Regions from separate parts of the Streptomyces sp. NPDC086077 genome, predicted to be linked through region 3. Evidence: riboswitches for the same ligand, from Rfam matches in the RefSeq annotation. Region 3 holds a riboswitch; each other region holds the start of a gene.
What was found. A riboswitch is a leader RNA that binds a small molecule or an ion and turns the genes downstream of it on or off. The one in region 3 is predicted to bind cobalamin.
Positions count from the first base shown of each region.

Region 1 (5,111 bases), on a different contig from region 3:
CAGCAGGGTCAGATAGAACTGGACGTGCACGGCCTCCTCGAACAGCTGGCGGCTCAAGTAGAGCCGGGCCTCGGGGGAGTTGATGTGCTTGTACAGCGTCAGCACCAGGTTGTTCGCCACGATCGAGTCGCCCGTCGCGAAGAACGCCACCAGGCGGCCGATCAGGTGCTGCTCCATCGGGGACAGCTTCGCGAGGTCGGCGACGTCCGAGTGGAGGTCGACCTCCTCCACGGTCCAGGTGTTCTTGATGGCGTCCCGGTAGCGCTCGTAGAAGTCCGGGTAGCGCATCGGACGCAGAGTCAGCTCGAAGCCGGGGTCGAGAAGGTTCTGGGAACGGGTGGACATCACTGGCAGGCCTCGCAGGACTCGGGGTTTTCCAGGGAGCAGGCGACCGCTTCGGGGTCCGGGGTCGCCTGGACGGGGATGGTGGCTTGCGCCTGGGCCGCGCGGGCGATGCGGGTCGCGGGGCGGGAGCGCAGGTAGTACGTCGTCTTCAGGCCCGACTTCCAGGCGTACGCGTACATCGAGGAGAGCTTGCCGATGGTCGGCGTCTCCAGGAACAGGTTCAGCGACTGGGCCTGGTCGAGGTACGGGGTGCGCGCGGCAGCCATGTCGATCAGCCCGCGCTGCGGCAGCTCCCACGCCGTGCGGTACAGCTGCCGTACGTCCTCCGGGATCCAGGCGAAGTCGTGCACCGAGCCGTTCGCCTCGCGCAGCGCCTCACGGGTGCGGGCGTCCCAGACGCCGAGGGCCTTCAGCTCCTGCACCAGGTAGGAGTTGACCTGGAGGAACTCGCCGGACAGCGTCTCGCGCTTGAAGAGGTTCGACACCTGTGGCTCGATGCACTCGTAGACACCGGCGATCGAGGCGATCGTGGCGGTGGGCGCGATGGCCAGCAGCAGGGAGTTGCGCATGCCGACCGCGGCGATCCGCTCGCGCAGCGCCGCCCAGCGCTCCGGCCAGGTCGGCTCGACGCCGTAGTGGTCGGGGTGCAGCACGCCCCGTGCGGTACGGGTCTTGTCCCAGGCGGGCAGCGGGCCGTTGCGCTCGGCGAGGTCGGCGGACGCCTCGTACGCGGCGAGCATGATCCGCTCGGCGATCCGGGTGGACAGCGCCTTCGCCTCGGGTGAGTCGAAGGGCACCCGCAGCTTGAAGAAGACGTCCTGCAGGCCCATCGCGCCGAGGCCGACGGGGCGCCACCGGGCGTTGGAGCGGCCCGCCTGCTCGGTCGGGTAGAAGTTGATGTCGACCACGCGGTCGAGGAAGGTCACGGCGGTGCGGACGGTGGCGTCCAGCCGCTCCCAGTCGATGCCGCCGTCAACGACGAACGCGCCCAGGTTGACCGAGCCCAGGTTGCAGACGGCCGTCTCGCCGTCGTCCGTGACCTCCAGGATCTCCGTGCAGAGGTTCGAGGAGTGGACGACGTGGCCCGGCTCGGCGGTCTGGTTGGCGGTGCGGTTGGCGGCGTCCTTGAAGGTCATCCAGCCGTTGCCGGTCTGCGCGAGGGTGCGCATCATCCGGCCGTACAGCTCACGGGCGGGAAGCGACTTCTTCGCCAGGCCCTTCCTCTCGGCCTCGCGGTAAGCCGCGTCGAACTCCTCGCCCCACAGGTCGACCAGTTCGGGCACGTCCGACGGCGAGAACAGCGACCACGGCGCGTCCGCGTTCACCCGCCGCATGAACTCGTCCGGGATCCAGTGCGCGAGGTTGAGGTTGTGCGTGCGGCGGGCGTCCTCACCGGTGTTGTCCCGCAGCTCAAGGAACTCCTCGATGTCGGAGTGCCAGGTCTCCAGGTAGACGGCGGCCGCACCCTTGCGCCGGCCACCCTGGTTCACGGCGGCGACCGAGGCGTCCAGCGTCTTCAGGAACGGGACGATGCCGTTGGAGTGACCGTTGGTGCCGCGGATCAGGGAGCCGCGGGAGCGGATCCGGGAGTACGAGAGGCCGATGCCGCCGGCGTGCTTGGAGAGCCGGGCGACCTGGTGGTAGCGCTCGTAGAGGGAGTCCAGCTCGTCCTTGGGGGAGTCCAGCAGGTAGCAGGACGACATCTGGGGGTGCCGGGTGCCGGAGTTGAAGAGGGTGGGGGACGAGGGGAGGTAGTCGAGGCGGCTCATGAGCCCGTAGAGCGCGGCGACTTCGTCCAGCGACCGGGTGGTGTCGTCCTCGGCGAGACCCGCGGCGACGCGCAGCATGAAGTACTGGGGCGTCTCGACGACCTTGCGGGTGATCGGGTGCCGGAGCAGGTAGCGGCTGTGCAGGGTGCGCAGGCCGAAGTAGCCGAAGCGGTCGTCGGCGTTCCGGTCGATCAGGGTGTCCAGGCGGTCGGCGTGCAGGCGCACGAACGCGGCCGTACGGTCGGCGATCAGCCCTTCCCGGTGCCCCACGGCGACGGACTCCGTGAAGGACGTGACGCCCTGGGAGGCGGCCTCGGCGGCGATGGAGCCGGTCAGCAGCCGCGCGGCGAGACGGGAGTAGGCGGGGTCCTCGGAGATCAGGCCGGCGGCGGCCTCCGTGGCCAGCTCCCGCAGTTCGCTCTCGTCCGCCCGGGCGGAACGGCCACGCAGCGCGGCGGCGGCGACCCGGCCGGGATCGGCGTCGGGGAGGTCGGCGGTCAGCTCGGTCAGGGTCCGCAGCAACGCGGTTCCGGGACCGTCGGGTTCCACTTCCACCGTTGTCGCTGCGGCCGGTTCGGCTGGCGCGATGGTCACGTGGGGCTCTCCCTCGCTCGGCACGGGGCCTTGCGGAGGGCAGGGGGCAGCACACGAGCGCACAGGGCGTCGCGTCCACCGGCCCATTCCACGAGACCCGGACGTCAGGGCGCCCGAGCCGGACGGCCGGGCGCGCTGTCGGCAGGTCCTCGGACTGACCAGGCGGGCACCCCCTTTTCAGGGCGGACACACGCAAGTACACCGTTGCGGGACAGTTCCGGATTCGCACCGGATTCCCCTGCGGCGACAGCGAGCATGAGCATACATCTAGTGCCGGGTGCCGACGGCACCCCCATATGTTGTGTCGCCGATGACTTCAGAGCGTCAACTGGTAGGTGAGAAGCGTGATGTCGTCGAGGTCCGGGAGGGGGTTCCAGTCGCGCTCCGGGGTGCGGGTGAAGCCCAGTCGTTCGTAGATGCGGTGGGCGCTGCGCATGGTCCGCTGGGTCGACAGGACGATCCCGGTGCAGCCCTCGACGGCGCGGGCGCGGTCGAGACAGGCGCGCACGAGGGCCTCGCCGACGCCTCGGCCGCGGGCCTCCCGGGCGACGGCGAGCATACGGATCTCGGCCTCCGAGGGGCCGGCTATGTCGGCCATGGGGCCGCCGGACGGGACGAAGGTGACGCCTCCCAGGACACGTTGGCGCTCGACGGCCACGAGTACCTCCGCGGCGGCGGCGCGCTTGGCGACGTCTCGCAGTTCGCCGAGGTACTCGTCGTGCTCGCCGAAGTCCAGAAGGCCGTCCTGGAGGTAGGCCTGCGCGGTGATCTCGCCGAGACCGGCGAACTCGGCGTGGCGCGCGGGGCGGATTTCGATGTCCATGGGGGGAGTGTGTACGACAGCGGGCCGCCGTGTGGCTCAGTGCCGGCGGCCCGCTGCGGGTTGTCCGTGGGCTGGTCGTGCAGTCCCCGCGCCCCTACGGGGCGCGTCTCAGTGGGCGGCTCCCGCCGTCGCCGGCGGCAGCTCCACCTGGACTCCCGGGTCGCCGGCGTCCGCCGTGTAGTCCCCGGGCTTCGTCTCGTCGACGCCCTCGGGGGCCTTCACGGCCTTCAGGACGAAGGTGAGGACCACCGTGACCACCAGGTTCAGGACGAACGCCGTGAGGCCGATGTACCCGATCTCGCCGATGCCGGGGATCTCCGCCGAGGAGCCGCCGAAGTGCTTCTGCGTCGGGGAGGCGACGCCGTACGCCGCGACCGTGCCGTAGGTCATGCCGACCGCCCAGCCTGCCAGCAGCGCCCAGCGGTGGAACCAGCGGGTGAACAGGCCGCCGACCAGGGCGGGCATGGTCTGCAGTATCCAGATGCCGCCCAGCAGCTGGAAGTTGATCGCGACCGTCTTGTCCATCCCGAGGACGAAGACGAGGGCGCCGACCTTCACCAGCAGGGACACCAGCTTGGAGACCTTGGTCTCCTGCGCGGGCGTGGCGTCCGGCTTGAGGAAGTCCTTGTAGATGTTGCGGGTGAAGAGGTTGGCCGCCGCGATCGACATGATGGCCGCCGGGACCAGCGCGCCGATGCCGATCGCCGCGAACGCGACGCCGGTGAACCAGTCCGGGAACATGGTCTCGAACAGCTGGGGGATCGCCAGCTGGCCGTTCTCGACCTTGATGCCGGCCGCGATCGCCATGAAGCCGAGCAGGCCCAGCAGGCCCAGCATCAGCGAGTACAGCGGCAGGATCGTGGAGTTGCGGCGGATCACGTCCCGGCTGCGGCTGGACAGCACGGCCGTGACGCTGTGCGGGTACATGAACAGGGCGAGCGCCGAGCCCAGTGCCAGCGTGGCGTACGTCCACTGCGAGGCGGCGGTCGGCACCAGTCCGCCCGCACCGGCCTCCGTGTACTTGTCGTTCGCCGCGGCGAAGATGTCGTCGAAGCCGCCCAGCTTGATCGGGATGTAGATGATGGCGACGGCGATCACGATGTAGATCAGCGCGTCCTTGACGAACGCGATCAGGGCCGGCGCCCGCAGACCCGACGAGTACGTGTACGCGGCCAGCACACCGAAGGCGATCAGCAGCGGCAGGTCCTTGATGAACCAGTTGGTGTCCTCGCCGCCGCCGATGCCCATCACGTCCAGCACGGCCTGGATGCCGACCAGCTGGAGGGCGATGTACGGCATGGTCGCGAGGATGCCCGTGACCGCGACCGCGAGGGAGAGCCCCTTGGAGCCGAAGCGGCCGCGGACGAAGTCCGAGGTGGTGACGTAGCCGTGCTTGTGGGAGACCGACCACAGCCGCGGCAGGAAGACGAACATCATCGGGTAGATGAGGATCGTGTACGGCACCGCGAAGAAGCCGGCCGCGCCCGCCGCGTAGATCGCCGCCGGTACGGCGACGAAGGTGTACGCCGTGTAGAGGTCGCCGCCGAGCAGGAACCAGGTGATCCAGGTGCCGAAGGACC
Region 1 covers NZ_JBFBJT010000240.1:1,736-6,846, forward strand. The annotation lists gene AB0O67_RS35705 (ribonucleotide-diphosphate reductase subunit beta) at 1-345, opposite strand, end outside; gene AB0O67_RS35710 (ribonucleoside-diphosphate reductase subunit alpha) at 345-2,708, opposite strand; cobalamin riboswitch at 2,831-3,008, opposite strand; gene AB0O67_RS35715 (GNAT family N-acetyltransferase) at 3,025-3,531, opposite strand; gene mctP (monocarboxylate uptake permease MctP) at 3,640-5,111, opposite strand, start outside.
Region 1: linked by a shared signal. The riboswitch ahead of AB0O67_RS35710 (ribonucleoside-diphosphate reductase subunit alpha) and the one ahead of AB0O67_RS08620 (energy-coupling factor ABC transporter permease) in region 3 are both predicted to bind cobalamin.

Region 2 (5,111 bases), on a different contig from region 3:
GCCACGAACTGCGGGACGTTCCAGGGCACCACCGCCGCGACGACCCCGACCGGTTCGCGCCGCACGAGGAGCCGTCCGAGCACGCCGTCGCGCGTCTCCTCGTACGGGAAGTCACGGGCGACCCGGATCGCCGCGTCCCAGACCATCATCGCGCCGAGCGCCTGCGCGAGGACGCTCCAGGAGTACGGCGACCCGTTCTCGGACGAGATCACGCGGGCGATCTCCTCGTGCCGGGCGGCGATGCCGTCCTTGATCCGCCCGACGACCGCGATCCGCTCGTCGAGGGACATCCGTGGCCAGGGCCCCTCGTCGAAGGCCCGGCGGGCGGCCGCGAGCGCCCGGTCCACGTCCTCCGCCGAGGCGTGCGGCACGCGCCCGATGACCTCCTCGGTGTGCGGGGAGACCACCTCGATGACGTCCTTGCCGAGGGGATCGGTCAACTCCCCGCCGATGAACAGCTGTCCGTGTTCCACGAGCTCCGTCATGGCGACTGCCTCCCTGATCCCGACGCCGCGCCTCTGACACTCCATCAGATATGCGGACTACGAGGACTGATACCAGCTCGCCCCGGAGGAGTCCACGGCCCGGAACCGGCGACTCGGGCTCCCATGGAAACGTGTTCTAGTTATAGTGACCGCACGGTGGCGATCGGGGGAACCCATGACGCAGGTGCACGACCACGGCGGCGGCGTACGGTCCCTGAAGGTCCCCATCCCGGGCAACCCCCTCGGCCACACCCTCGTGCACGTCGTCGACACCGACGCCGGCCCGGTGCTGATCGACACCGGCTGGGACGATCCGGCGTCCTGGGACACCCTCGCCGCGGGGCTCGCGGCGTGCGGCACCTCGGCCGCCGAGGTGCACGGCGTGGTCGTCACCCACCACCACCCCGACCACCACGGCCTGTCGGGCCGGGTGCGGGAGGCGTCGGGGGCGTGGATCGCGATGCACGCGGCGGACGCGGCGGTGGTGCGCCGCACGCACGAGGCCCGTCCCGAGCACTGGTTCTCGTACATGGCGGACAAGCTCACCGCGGCCGGCGCCCCCGAGGCCCACATCGCCCCCCTGCGCACCGCCCGCGGCCGCCTCCCCGGCCTCTCCCCCGCCCTCCCCGACCGCGAGATCGTCCCCGGCGAGCTGCTCGACCTCCCCGGCCGCCGGCTGCGCGCGATCTGGACGCCGGGCCACACGCCGGGCCATGTCTGCCTGCACCTGGAGGAGGAGCACCCTGCCCGGCTCCCGGGCCACGGCCGCCTGTTCTCCGGCGACCACGTGCTGCCCGGGATCACCCCGCACATCGGCCTGTACGAGGACCCGGACGACACGACCGTCACCGACCCGCTCGGCGACTACCTGGCCTCCCTGGAGCGCGTCGCCCGCCTCGGGCCCGCCGAGGTCCTCCCGGCGCACCAGCACGCCTTCACCGACGCCCCTGCCCGGGTGGCGGAGTTGCTCACCCATCACGAGGCGCGTCTCACCGGTCTGCTGGTGCTCCTGACCGAGCCCCTCACCCCCTGGCAGCTCGCCGAGCGCATGGACTGGAACCGCCCCTGGGCCCATATCCCCTACGGTTCCCGCAACATCGCCGTCTCTGAGGCGGAGGCCCATCTGCGCCGCCTGGTGAAGCTGGGGCGGGCGGAGGCGGTGCCGGGGAGCGATCCGGTCACGTACGTGGCGGTCTGAGGCCTTCGCGGCACCTGGACGAGCCCGCGCCGGACCTCCGGTGGATTCGGCCCGGTCCCCGGACGACGGCGGCCACCGCCGCTCGTACTTCCTGCCCCCTTCTCTCATCCCTTGTCCTCCACGGGAGTTCGCATGGCGTGGCCGCGACTACGGCGCCGCGGGGCCGTGCCGCCGCCCGCCGTGCCGGGGCCGTGCGCGCTCGGCCGGCACACGGCCACGAGTCCGGCCCGGTCGGCCGCTGCCGTGCGGCGGGCCTGGTCAGGACCCGCGCCTAGCCCCGGCCGGGTGTGACCGGCGCCCCACGGGGGGTTCGGCTACGGGCGGGTAGAGTGGCCCGGTCGTCATCACACCCGTACGGGGGAAAGCCGGTGCAAATCCGGCGCTGACCCGCAACCGTGAGCAGCCGAGGCTGTGAGCCGGACCGCCCCGCACGGAAGCGTGACCGGCTCAAGTGCACCGGCAACCGGCCGGTGTACGGCACCGTCGAGGTATACGGAGCCGAGCCGCCCGGGGGTTGCCCGTGCTGCGCGGCTCCCCCGCAGGGAGAGGCACCCGCCGATCATGAACGTCGTCCGCCGCAGCGCAGCGGCCCTGGCCGTCACCGCAGTGATCGGTGCCGCCGCGACCCCGGTCGCCCACGCCGCGAGCCCCTCGCCGTCGCTGCCCTCGGGCCTGTACGGCACGGGCGACCCGACCTACGACGGCGTGTGGCGCCAGTCGCTCGCCCTGCTCGCCCAGGACGCCGTCGGCGTGCGGCCCGCCGCCTCGGCCGTGGACTGGCTCGCCGGACAGCAGTGCGCCGACGGCGCGTTCGCGCCGTACCGCGCCGACACCGCCAAAGCCTGCGACGCCAGGACGCCGGTCGACACCAACATGACCTCCGCCGCCGTGCAGGCGCTCGCCGCGCTCGGCGGGCACGACGCCGTCACCGGCAAGGCCGTCACGTGGCTGAAGTCCGCGCAGAACAAGGACGGCGGCTGGGGCTACACCGCCGGCAGCCCCAGCGACGCCAACTCGACCTCCCTGGTGATCGGCGCCCTCTCCGCCGCCGGCGAACAGCCGAACGACGTCGTCAAGGGCGGCAGGTCTCCCTTCGACGCCCTGCTGACGTTCGCCATACCGTGCGACGACGACAAGGGCGCCGGCGCCTTCGCCTACCAGCCGGACGAGAAGGGTGCCCTCGCCGCCAACGCGGACGCCACCGCGGCCGGTGTGCTGGGCGCGCTCGGCAAGGGCCTGACCGCCGAGGCCGCCGGCACCGGGGCCGCGCCCTCCTGCACCGACGGCGACGACCTCACCCCCGAGCAGGCCGCCGCGAACGGCGCCTCCTACCTCTCCGACGCGCTCGCCGCGGACGGCCACCTCATGTCGGCGCTCGCCGGTGCCGAGGACCAGCCGGACTACGGCAACACCGCCGACGCCGTCGTGGCCCTCGCCGCCCAGGGTGGTGCCGAGCAGGCGGCCGGGCCCCTCAAGTGGCTTGAGCGGAACGCCACCACGTGGGCCAGGCAGAGCGGCCCCGCCGCCCACGCCCAGCTGATCCTCGCCGCGCACGCGGCCGGCGCCGACCCGCGCGACTTCGGCGGCACGGACCTCGTGCGGCTGCTGGGCGCGTCGGGGCCCGCCCCGCAGGCCGCGAAGCAGACCGCCGCCGCGGACAGCGACGCCAAGTCCGAGTCGGAGGACGGCTTCGGTGTCTGGTGGTACGTCGGCGTCTGCCTGGTCGCCGGTGTCGGCATCGGCTTCCTGCTCAGCGGCCGGAACCGGAAGCAGCAGCCGTGACACGCCGTGCGGCGCTCCTGTTCACCGCTCTCCTGATCGCCCTGGCGGGCGGCACGGGCCCGGCCCAGGCCACCGGCTACCGCTACTGGTCGTTCTGGGAGCGCGACGGCGAGGCGTGGACGTACGCCACCCAGGGTCCCTCCACCGCCCGCCCCGCCGACGGCTCCGTCCAGGGCTTCCGCTTCGCCGTCAGCGAGGACTCCCAGGACGCCTCCCAGCCGCGCGGCGAGGCCGGCTTCACGACGATCTGCGCCGGCACCCCCGCGCGGGACGGCCAGAAGCGGGTGGCCCTGGTCATCGACTTCGGCACGGCGTCGGACGCCCCCTCCGGCGAGACCCCGCCCGCGTCCCGCACGGCCTGCGCCCGGCTCGCCCCGGACGGGACGACGGCGGACGCCCTGGCGGCGGTCGCCAAGCCTCTGCGCTACGACGCCGACGCCCTGTTGTGCGCGATCGGCGGCTATCCGGAGAAGGGCTGCGGGGAGCAGGTCTCGTCGGAGAGGAAGGCGTCGCCGGCGTCGGAGGCCGGGAGCGGCGGCGGTCCGTCGCTGGGCATCGTCGCCGGGGTGGCGGCGGTGGCGGTACTGGGCGCGGCAGTCGGCTGGCAGGCCCGCCGGCACAGGCATGGCTGACACGGGCTCGGGGGCGGACGGTCGCGGCATCCCGTCGGCGCGGGCGGGCGTCCCCGCCCCTCGGCGCCGGTACTCCGTGCCCGTCCACCCCGGTGCCTGGTGGCTCTGGTCCCTTGCCCTGGGTACCGCCGCCACCCGCACCACCAACCCCCTCCTCCTCGCCCTCCTCGTCACGGTCTCGGCCTACGTCGTCATCACCCGCCGCCCCCACACCCCTTGGGCCCGCTCCTACGGCGCCTTCGTCAAGCTCGCTCTCGCCGTGCTGCTCGTCCGTCTTCTCTTCGCCGTCACCCTCGGCTCCCCGCTCCCCGGCTCCCACACCCTTCTCACCCTCCCCGAAGTCCCCCTGCCGAACTGGGCGCAGGGCATCCGCCTGGGCGGCCGGGTCACCGCAGAGACCCTCGTCTTCGCCCTGTACGACGGCCTGAAACTGGCCACCCTCCTGATCTGCGTCGGCTCGGCCAACGCCCTCGCCAGCCCCACCCGCCTCCTCAAGTCCCTCCCGGGCGCGCTCTACGAGATGGGGGTGGCCGTCGTCGTGGCGCTCACCTTCGCCCCGCACCTCATCGCCGACGCCCAGCGCCTGCGCGCCGCCCGCCGGCTGCGCGGCCGCCCGGACAAGGGTTTGCGGGGCCTGCTCCAGGTGGGCCTCCCCGTCCTCGAAGGCGCCCTCGAACGCTCCGTCGCCCTCGCCGCCGCCATGGACGCCCGCGGCTACGGCCGTACCGCGCGGGTGCCGCCCGCCGTCCGCCGTACGACCGCCGCCCTCACGCTCACCGGCCTGCTCGGCGTCTGCGCCGGAACGTACGGACTGCTCACCGCGGAAGGCGGCACCTACGGCCTGCCCGTCCTGCTCGCCGGTCTCGCCGCCGCGCTCGCCGGCCTCTGGCTGGGCGGCCGTCGCACCCCCCGCACCCGCTACCGCCCCGACACCTGGAACGCCCGTTCCTGCCTGGTCGCCGCCTCCGGCGTCGCGGTCGCCGTCCTGCTGACCCTCGCGGCCTCCGCCGACCC
Region 2 covers NZ_JBFBJT010000007.1:34,089-39,199, forward strand. The annotation lists gene AB0O67_RS03625 (aldehyde dehydrogenase) at 1-485, opposite strand, end outside; gene AB0O67_RS03630 (MBL fold metallo-hydrolase) at 661-1,683, shown strand; cobalamin riboswitch at 2,002-2,127, shown strand; gene AB0O67_RS03635 (prenyltransferase/squalene oxidase repeat-containing protein) at 2,245-3,465, shown strand; gene AB0O67_RS03640 (SCO2322 family protein) at 3,462-4,097, shown strand; gene AB0O67_RS03645 (energy-coupling factor transporter transmembrane component T) at 4,090-5,111, shown strand, end outside.
Region 2: linked by a shared signal. The riboswitch ahead of AB0O67_RS03635 (prenyltransferase/squalene oxidase repeat-containing protein) and the one ahead of AB0O67_RS08620 (energy-coupling factor ABC transporter permease) in region 3 are both predicted to bind cobalamin.

Region 3 (5,111 bases):
GGTACCCCCCGCGGCAGCCGGTTCGGCATCGTGCCTGCGCAGTGAGCGGTCCCACTCCCGCCGTCGGCCTCAGGGTCGCCCCGACGTGATGACTGATCCTCCGTCACCCGGGTGCGCGCTCCACGTCTGCTGTGGGGCATCGTGGCCCCGCGTCCGCTGCTGGGCGTGGCCGTGCTGATCACGCACTTCTTCGCGGCGGTGGCGGGCGGCTCCCTGGGCTGGCTCCAGCGGATCGACCGGCGGTGGCTGCCCGCGACCGGCATACTCACCCATCCGCCGTACCGCGGCGGCACTCGGCCGTACCGCGGCGCACTCGGCTGGTGCACGGCCGGTGCGAGGCCGGTGCGAGGCCGGTGTGCGAGGCCGGTGCGTGGCCGTACCAGGCGGGCGGTCCCGAGCCGCCCGCGCTCCCGGGACTCGAAGCCACCAGCACCGGGTCTCCCGCGGCTGACCGCTCCGGCAGCGAGCGCCCTGTGGCGAAGCGCGGCCGAGACGGTGTTGGTCTGGCCCCCGCGCGGCCCGCCGTCCGGAACTGGCGGGCCAGCCTGTGAAGGCGCCGCGCGGGGTACACGGAACCTACGCCTCCGTTTCCCGAAACGGAAGACCCTTGTTCTCCGCCGTTCGACGATCTTGCTGCGGGGAAGGGAGCGATGTCGCCGCACGCGGCTCCTCGCCGGAGATCCGCGCCGGATCGGGGCGGCTGCCCTGCGGCGTGAGGTCCGGTACGGCCGGCGCGCGCATCGGGCCGGAGGCGAGGCGCATGGGGCGCTTCTCGTCACCCGAGCTGTCGCGGCCCGGGACCGACGTCGCGGGTCGCGAGGCGACGGCCTAGTACGTCTGCCTCAAGTTCTGGAAAACCATGGGAAGTTAAGGAAGTTAAGGCAGTTAAGGCATTACCAGGGGTAATCAGGGCACCCTGCGACGATCCTGTGTGGGTGTGGCCGAAGTCGCCTGGCGGCAACGGCCGTTGAGTACAGTCCGTCACCATCGCTGGACTCGGGGCGAGGGGCGAGGCGTGGGCCGGTCGCCCGAGGCCCCTGGCCGCCGACCACGGCTGCCCCGCTGCGGCGCGGGTCATGGACCACTGTCAGGGCCCTTCCCCCGCGCCGCCGGTCACCGGTTGGTCAGTGGCCTGAACGCGTTGCGTACGTCGGACCGGGAGTCGGTGACGTACCGGTCCCTAGGCGGGGTGTCGTCGTCGCCGTAGGAGAAGTACGAGAGGACCGCCGGGCAGCTCGATCCGCTGATCTGGACCGTACGCCGGGAGACGAGCTTGCCGGTGCGCACCTCGTAGACCCGCACCGGGATCGCGATCTTGTGAAAGGTCACGTAGGTGATGGCGCCGGAGTTCCGGCCCTGGTACGGGCACGTCTGGACGGAGGTCCCGAACTCCGGCTCGCCCACGCAGACGACCGCCGCCGCGCGGGCGGCGTCGGTGGCCTTCCAGTTGCCGGGGAGCTGGTTCGTGTACTCGGTGTTGCCGAAGTACAGCGCGCGGTTGGTGCCCTTGCCCATCGGCTTGGCGGCGCTGTACTTGGCCGGCTGGGAGCAGTACTCGGGCTGTTCGTCCTCCGTGCCGGACAGCAGGGAGCGGACGTTGTCCAGCTCGATGGCCTGCGTGGCCTTGGTGACGCCGGTGCGGGCCCGGCTCCCGAGGCTGTCGTCGGGGTACTCGTCGAGCAGCTGCCGGTACTGCGCCTTGGCGGCCTGCCAGTCGCCGCCCTGCATCAGGCTGTCACCGCAGGCGACGAGCGCGGCGGGCGCGACGCGGCTCGCGGTGCCCGCCGACCGGTCGAGCTGGTCGCGGGTCGGCTCGCGGTCGCGCAGCCAGTCGGTGACGCCGACGGTGCCGCAGGGGTTGTCCGTGGGCAGACCGTCGAGGAAGCCGTCCAGGACCGCGCGGACGGTCCGCTCGTTGCCGGGTTCCCGGAGCACCGAGGTGAGGATGCCGAAGCCCTGCTCCAGCGCGTCGGTGTCGTTGCCCAGGCCTCTGTCCAGCAGCACCTCGGCCGTCCCCAGGTTCCGGCAGTCCTCGACCACCTCGTCGCCCCGGGCGCTGACCGGGGCGCCGGCCACGCGGTGCCCGGCCCAGACCTCGTCCTGGGCGCGGAACACCCCGGCGCAGTCGCCCTTGTCGCGGGCCTCGGTGACGTCCTGTCCGATGCGCACGGCGTCGTACCGCAGGAGCCCCACCGCCAGCAGCACCGGCACGGTGACGCACAGCGCGATCAGGCGCTGCCCGCGGGACGCGACGCGCGGGGTGCCGCGGCTCGCCAGGAACCATCCGTGGGCGACGACCGCGACCCACCACACCAGCGCGGCGATCTCGTACCCCCACGCGGCGGTGGAGGCGAGCACGGAGACGAGAACGGCCGTGCCCAGCAGCGCCAGTGCGGCGAGAGCGCGCCGCCCGAGGAGCCAGTAGCCGACGCCGAGCAGGGAGGCGTTGCCGAGGGCGGCGGCCAGGGGGTCGTGGTGCTGTGGGCGGGGCGGCCCGGGCGGCCTGGGCGGCTCGGGCGGTGGCGCGAAGGGCATGGTGTGGGTCGGTTCGTCCATCGTGCTCCCCCTGGTGTGAATGGTTCCGAAAGCAGCCTTCGGTGCCGGAGTCACCGGACCCCGGCTTCGGCGTGCCCCCCGGCCGGCCACGGCCTCTCAACTCACTTATGTCTCTTTGCCGTTGCTGTCCAGCGATTCGGCACGCCCTTTCTACGGTGCCCCCGCCGGGAGGGGCCCCGAACCCCCCGGCGAACAGGGACGCCGGCGTCTCGCGTCACCTCGGTGCGCCGCGTGACCAGCGCCTTCGCACCCCCGATGCGCCGCTTGTCACCACACCCGCGGGCGCACTACTGTCACCACGCCTTGGTGAACGGGAAATCCGGTGCGATACCGGTGCGGCCCTCGCCACTGTGATCGGGAAGTCCGGCTCCGGCCCTCAGGGGCAGCCACTGGGTCCTAGTGACCCGGGAAGGCGGAGCACGGGCGGTGTCACCCGTCAGCCAGGAGACCGGCCGAGGCACGTTGTACACCATCCACGAGGTGCTGGAGAGGGTCTGCTGAAGCCATGCACATAGCCGAGGGTTTTCTGCCTCCGGCGCACGCGATCGCCTGGGGTGCCGCGTCCGCGCCGTTCGTCGTCCACGGAGTCCGCTCCCTCACCCGTGAGGTCAGGGAACATCCCGAGAGCACCCTGCTCCTCGGCGCCTCGGGCGCCTTCACCTTCGTCCTGTCGGCGCTGAAACTGCCGTCCGTGACCGGAAGCTGCTCGCATCCCACCGGCACGGGACTGGGCGCCATCCTGTTCCGGCCGCCGGTCATGGCGGTGCTCGGCACCATCACCCTGCTGTTCCAGGCGTTGCTGCTGGCGCACGGCGGGCTGACCACGCTCGGCGCCAACGTCTTCTCGATGGCGATCATCGGCCCCTGGGCCGGGTACGGCATCTACCGGCTGCTGCGGCGGTACGACGTGCCGCTGATGGTCGCCGTTTTCTTCGGCGCGTTCGTCGCGGACCTGTCCACGTACTGCGTCACCAGCGTCCAGCTGGCGCTCGCCTTCCCCGACCCGAGCAGCGGATTCCTGGGCGCGCTCGGCAAGTTCGGCTCCATCTTCGCGGTCACGCAGATCCCGCTCGCGGTGAGCGAGGGGCTGCTCACGGTGCTGGTGATGCGGCTGCTCGTGCAGTCCAGCAAGGGTGAACTGACCCGGCTGGGCGTGCTGCTCACCAAGAAGACCGGCAGCGAGCACAGCGGTACCGAGGCGGTGGCCCGATGAAGCGCAACACGAGGATCAACCTCCTGCTGCTGCTCGCCGTGGCCGCCCTCGCGGTGCTGCCGCTGGTGTTCGGGCTCGGCGACCACAAGGAGGAGCCGTTCACCGGCGCCGACGCCGAGGCGGAGACCGCGATCACCGAACTGGACCCGGACTACGAGCCCTGGTTCTCGCCGCTGTACGAGCCGCCGTCGGGTGAGATCGAGTCCGGGCTGTTCGCCCTTCAGGCGGCGGTCGGCGCGGGCGCGCTCGCGTACTACTTCGGGGTCCGGCGGGGGCGTCGTCAGGGTGAGGCCCGGGTCAGGGAGCAGCGGGGCGGGGTGCGGGTGCCCGAGCCCGACGGAGCCGAAGGGGCCTGAGCCTCGTGCTGCCGATCGACGCGGCGGCGCACAGCAGTCGCTGGCGCCGCCGCCATCCCGTGGACAAGGCCGTGCTCGGGCTGGGACTCACGGTGCTCGCGATCTCGTTGCCGCCCTGGCCGGGGGCCGCGCTGGTGCTGGTGACGGCGCTGGCCGTGCTGCTCGGGCCGGCGGGCGTGCCCGGGCGGCGGCTCTGGCTCGCGTACCGCGTGCCGCTGGGCTTCTGCGTCACCGGCGCGCTGCCGTTGCTCGTGCGGGTCAGCGGCCCGGACGGGTTCGTCGGTGTCGCCGACGGCGGCGCGCTGCGTGCCGGGGAGCTGCTGTTGCGCACCTCTGCGGCCTCCCTCGGTGTGCTGCTGTTCGCGTTCACCACCCCGATGTCCGACCTGCTGCCCCGCCTGGTCCGGGCCGGCGTCCCCGCGCCCGTCGTCGACGTGGCCCTGGTGACGTACCGCATGAGCTTCCTGCTCCTCGACTCCGTACGCCGGATCCGCGACGCGCAGGCGGCCCGTCTCGGGCACACCACGCGTGCCGCCCGGTGGCGGTCGCTGGCCGGGCTGGGCGCCACCGCCTTCGTGCGCGCCTTCGACCGGGCGACGCGCCTCCAGGCCGGGCTCGCCGGGCGCGGCTACGACGGCACCCTGCGCGTCCTGGTGCCCGAGGCCCGCGTCTCCGTGCGGTTCACGGCCGTGAGCGTCGCGCTGCTCGCGGCGCTGGCCGCCCTCACCTTCGTACTCGAAAGGCCGCTGTCATGAGCGAGGCCGCCCCCCTGATCGCCCTGCGGGACGCGTCGTTCGCCTACGAGGACGGCCCGGCCGTGCTCAGCGGCCTCGACTTCGAGGTGCGCGAGGGGCGCGCGCTCGCGCTGCTCGGCCGCAACGGCAGTGGCAAGACCACGCTGATGCGGCTGCTCAGCGGGGGACTGAGGCCGCGCGCCGGGAAGTTGACGGTGGACGGCACCACGGTGTCGTACGACCGGAAGGGGC
Region 3 covers NZ_JBFBJT010000019.1:57,531-62,641, reverse strand. The annotation lists gene AB0O67_RS08625 (tetratricopeptide repeat protein) at 1,114-2,556, opposite strand; cobalamin riboswitch at 2,844-3,028, shown strand; gene AB0O67_RS08620 (energy-coupling factor ABC transporter permease) at 3,062-3,769, shown strand; gene AB0O67_RS08615 (energy-coupling factor ABC transporter substrate-binding protein) at 3,766-4,125, shown strand; gene cbiQ (cobalt ECF transporter T component CbiQ) at 4,131-4,880, shown strand; gene AB0O67_RS08605 (ATP-binding cassette domain-containing protein) at 4,877-5,111, shown strand, end outside.